2 regions of the Chamaesiphon sp. OTE_75_metabat_556 genome follow, and region 1 is predicted to be linked to the other one. Evidence: riboswitches for the same ligand, from Rfam matches in the RefSeq annotation. Region 1 holds a riboswitch; the other holds the start of a gene.
What was found. A riboswitch is a leader RNA that binds a small molecule or an ion and turns the genes downstream of it on or off. The one in region 1 is predicted to bind cobalamin.

Region 1 (2,206 bases):
GCGCTACAGTCCACCTCCCCAACAGCAAGACGACACCCACATAGTATCGATCTGGTTGCCGTTGCTGCTGCGCACCTAAATGAAGATCGTTATTTACCTGGATATAATCTCGTTCGCGGAGCGTCCGTTTGGCGGAATCGAGTGAGGTGTTTTTAAAAACAAATTGCCTAGAACCTATGAATTCTCGTCGGACTAGTTCGCCAAACTCAGCCAAACCATCATCACTAATGACATCCCGCAGTCTTGGTTTTCGCCGCGTATCTCCACCAATTACCGTGATGCCCTGGAGATAACTCTGCGCGATCGCCGCCAACATCGGCAAACATTCATCGGTGGTTAAATTGACCCCCACAGGTTGCGGAGCTTCACCACGGTTGCCCATGCCTAGATGCAGACTAAATTCATCCTTGCCAATCGCGAGTAGCGTTATATCATTGGGTCGATCGAGAATGCCAACGCTCCCGCCACCATCGAAACCGACACTAAATTTATTCGATAAGCTACCCAACTCAGGGTGAAGATCTAAGTATTCCAGCCAAGCAGCAGCTAACGGGCGCACATCGATTAATTCCTGCGCGTCAATTCCTGCTGTCGGACTGAGCATGATATTCCGAATGCCATCGACAGCAGTATTACTTGCTGCCAATCCACACTCAGTTAATTTGGTTAATAAATCTCGATCTAAATCTTGTGATAGCGATCGCAGTTGTAAGTTCGCACGATTGGTAACTTGGACGTACTCTAAGCCGATCGTTTCTAGTAACTCGGCGATCATCCGACATTGTAATTCATTTAACACGCCACCCGGAATTCGCAACCGAGTCAACAAGCCATCACGCGCGATCGCTGGATGATAAATATCTGGACAGATCCTGGAGATCGTCTCTGTCAAAGCAAATGGTTCGATAGCAGACACTGACTCTAACTCCTTCCCCATGCGACGCAAGGAAATAGTGAATGTGAGTACCGCATGGGTACGCTCAAAGCACGGTATTCTGACTCGAAGCGTTCGCGCTCCATCACAGTTGCGGCACAGCCCTGGATTCTCACCAGACTTCCCCGATCCCCAAGCTTCATCAATTTAACATGAGATGGGGATCTTTAGGTTTTAGGCTTTAGGGGATAGTGAATAGTGGATAGTGGATAGGGAATAATAGGTTTAGATGTAAGCATCATTGCCCCCAGTCCCCCGTCTCCCTAGTGGAACAATCACTCGATCGACCCGTCATCAAGATTACATTCACATCGCCCTAGGTCGATAGTTCGGAAATCTCCACAATCCAAAATCCTCAAATCGGGGAATTCAGGCTACAATTGGCTGGAGTGTGAGTGAGTAAGTATAAATAACTATCAAAAGCTATGTCTTTCAGCCCCCTGACCCTAGATGCTCCCGTAGCAACCACCGCAGATCGCGCGGTTGGATCTGTTACTTCAGAGCACGAACAGCAAGTTGCTAAATTGATGAAGGCTTTATATCCAGCCGACAGACAAGAAAAATTCCTCGAACTTCAAGCGGAAGTTGATACATTGCTATCCCAGCTCCAAGCCTTGCAGAGAGTCCGCGCATAGGTTATTCAGCAAAAAATTTCCCACCCTCTAAAATAACAACTTTTAAATATCTAAATTTTATTAAAGAGCGATCGAATTTAATTCGATCGCTCTTGTTTTGGCTGGCCTCGAACAGCAGCCCCAACTGGGAAGATCTCAATGTTGCGAACTCTAGATTAATTCATACAGAGTACTGCGTTGGCAATAGTTGCGATCGATCGATCGAATCGCACCTTGTAGATCCGCCACTGATAGGCAAGTGCCACCCTTAGCTCCCGCCATCGTGGTAATATGCTCCTCCATCAACGTTCCACCCAGATCGTTACATCCCCAGGTTAGGGCGGTTTTCGCACCTTCTAGACCCAATTTGACCCAACTGGGTTGATGATTGGGGATATAGTTGCCCAAGAAGATTCGGGCTACAGCAGTTAGCAATAGATTGTCAGCTAAAATTGGTTGATCGCGGCCGACGCGACTGCGGAGCGGAGCAGGTGCTGATTCGCCGACGAAGGGGAGGATAATAAATTCGGTGATGCGGGTCGGAGATCGAGTATCTATTGCTTGGAGTTGAATTTGTTTTAATCGATCGAAATGGGCGATTTGCTGGCTGGGAGTCTCGATATGTCCAGCTAGCATGGTACTTGTCGTCGGCATCCCC
Region 2 (2,206 bases), on a different contig from region 1:
GCTGCAATTTCACTATGATTGACAGTGCCACCACTCATCGCATAAACTTCACCATCAATATATTCATGGCGTTCTAATTGCTGTTCTTCCCATGCAAAATATTCTGCGGGAATGAATCGTGGCGCACAATCTTTTACTGCAACCATTATAAAACCTCAAATTATTTTGATTTTGATTTTTGTCACCATCTATAAACTGCTCGATTCACGGTCGGTTGACTTGATCGAAGTTTGGCCATATTTAACTAAATTAGACGAGATCCAATTCTCTATCTGTATCAACAGCTAAAGCAGTAGCGATCGCGACAGGGTCGATCGAGTGACCGATGAATACTAGTTTAGTCTGGCGACGCTCATCGGTGCGCCAGGGTCGATCGTAAAATTGCTCGAACCGATTGCCGACGCCTTGAATGACTAACCGCATCGGTTTATTGGGAACGGCAACGAAGCCTTTAATGCGGTAGATTTCTTGTTCTTTAACGAGAAGTTCTAATTGTTGACGCAATTGTTCGGGGTTAAATTCATAGTCCAAAACCAGATGTGTCGAATCGATCTCATCGTCGTGATCGTGTTCTTCCTCGGTATCGTGATGGCTCGGACGCTGTTCGAGATGGTCTTCCACTGCGGCATTCAATCCTAATATTGTCTCTACATCTACGATACCCCGATCGCTCGTAATAATTTTCACAGCGCGGGGGAGTTCTTGGTTGACTAGATCGATCGTTTGTTGATATTGCTCGGTAGTGACTAAGTCGGCTTTGTTTAAAATTACCAGATCCGCACAAGCTAACTGATCCTCAAATAACTCTTGCAATGGTGTCTCGTGATCGAGATTTTCATCCTCCTGTCTGAGCGCGTCTACAGCCGCCGGATCGCTGGCAAACCGTCCATCTGCCACCGCATCACAATCGACCACCGTAATCACCGCATCTACCGTCGCTGCGGTGCGAATCTCCGGCCATCTGAAGGCGGTAATTAGCGGCTTGGGCAGTGCCAAACCGGATGTTTCGATTAAGATACAGTCAATGTCATCGCGACGGGCAATTAGAGCCTGCATTGTCGGTAAAAATTCTTCTTGTACCGTACAGCACAAGCAACCGTTGGTAAGTTCGACAATATTATTGGGTGATTCAACCTCATCATCGGGGCAAACTTGGCAGGAGCGCAACAACTCACCATCGATACCCAATTCCCCAAATTCATTGACAATCACCGCAATTCTGCGTCCTTGATTGTGGGTGAGTAAATGTCGGATCAGCGTGGTTTTACCGCTACCAAGGAATCCGGTAATGACGGTGACGGGAATTTTTTTGGCCATGTTACTTTAATTCTGTGTATCTCGCACAAATGGGAATATCTACACCTCGGCGGGCATCCTGACTTATCGATGCACGAGTGCATCGGTTTACAGTTGCGAGACAGCGTTGGCTTTGCACCAAACTTTCCCCGTTACCTCCACTGGCTGCTCCCCAGTAGAACCGAGTTCGGTCTTATAGTTTACCGTATTGTTACGATCGAGTGAGATCGTCGCTAGCAAGGTATCCTCAGATCGATCGAATCCAATCTATTTACGCTGAGTGGCGATCGCAAGTTTCACTCCAGGAATCTGACGCACCCGATCCATAACAGCTACTACTCGCCTATGCTCTACCCGTTCGTCGGCATTGATAATGACGAGGGTTTGTCCCTCTTTGGCAATTAGGGATTGAAGTTTGGGGACTAGAGTTTCTACTTTGACTAGCTGCCGATTGAGGGCGATCGCACCTTGAGCATCGATACTGACAATCATCTTGGTTTGCGTTTGACTTTTACCCGTTCCAGCGGTGGGTAAGTTGACAGGCAAACTCTCGTTCCGCGTCAGTGTCAGGGACGTAATGATAAAAAAGGTCAAAATTGCAAATAGGACGTCAATGAGGGCAACGACGTTGATATCTGGCGTGCGATCGGGATTGGGGGGAAGACGCATTGTTTAGAGGATAGAGGATAGTAGACCTCCTGCAAAAGTCCTGAGAAGATCGACAGAGCCTAGCATTGTCAGCACATTGAGCTAATCTTTTATGATTATAATGTGGAAATAGCGATCAGGATTTATGACAGTGGAAACACAAGATACTTGGCAGGACTGGTTATTTGTGGGTAGCTATATCGCACTCCTGTTATTCGTAATTTGGGGCGTACTAATTCGGAAGTAAAGTCGATCGGCCTTA

Region 2: it holds a riboswitch for cobalamin, as region 1 does, so the genes downstream of both, cobW (cobalamin biosynthesis protein CobW) here and cobG (precorrin-3B synthase) in region 1, are expected to answer to the same signal.

The regions. Positions count from the first base shown of each region.
Region 1 covers NZ_JANNDR010000566.1:16,790-18,995, reverse strand. The annotation lists gene cobG (precorrin-3B synthase) at 1-916, opposite strand, end outside; cobalamin riboswitch at 968-1,118, opposite strand; gene RMO27_RS22235 (hypothetical protein) at 1,360-1,569, shown strand; gene cofH (7,8-didemethyl-8-hydroxy-5-deazariboflavin synthase subunit CofH) at 1,720-2,206, opposite strand, start outside.
Region 2 covers NZ_JANNDR010000480.1:1,698-3,903, forward strand. The annotation lists gene RMO27_RS19370 (Uma2 family endonuclease) at 1-146, opposite strand, end outside; gene cobW (cobalamin biosynthesis protein CobW) at 250-1,317, opposite strand; cobalamin riboswitch at 1,348-1,497, opposite strand; gene RMO27_RS19380 (biopolymer transporter ExbD) at 1,564-1,965, opposite strand.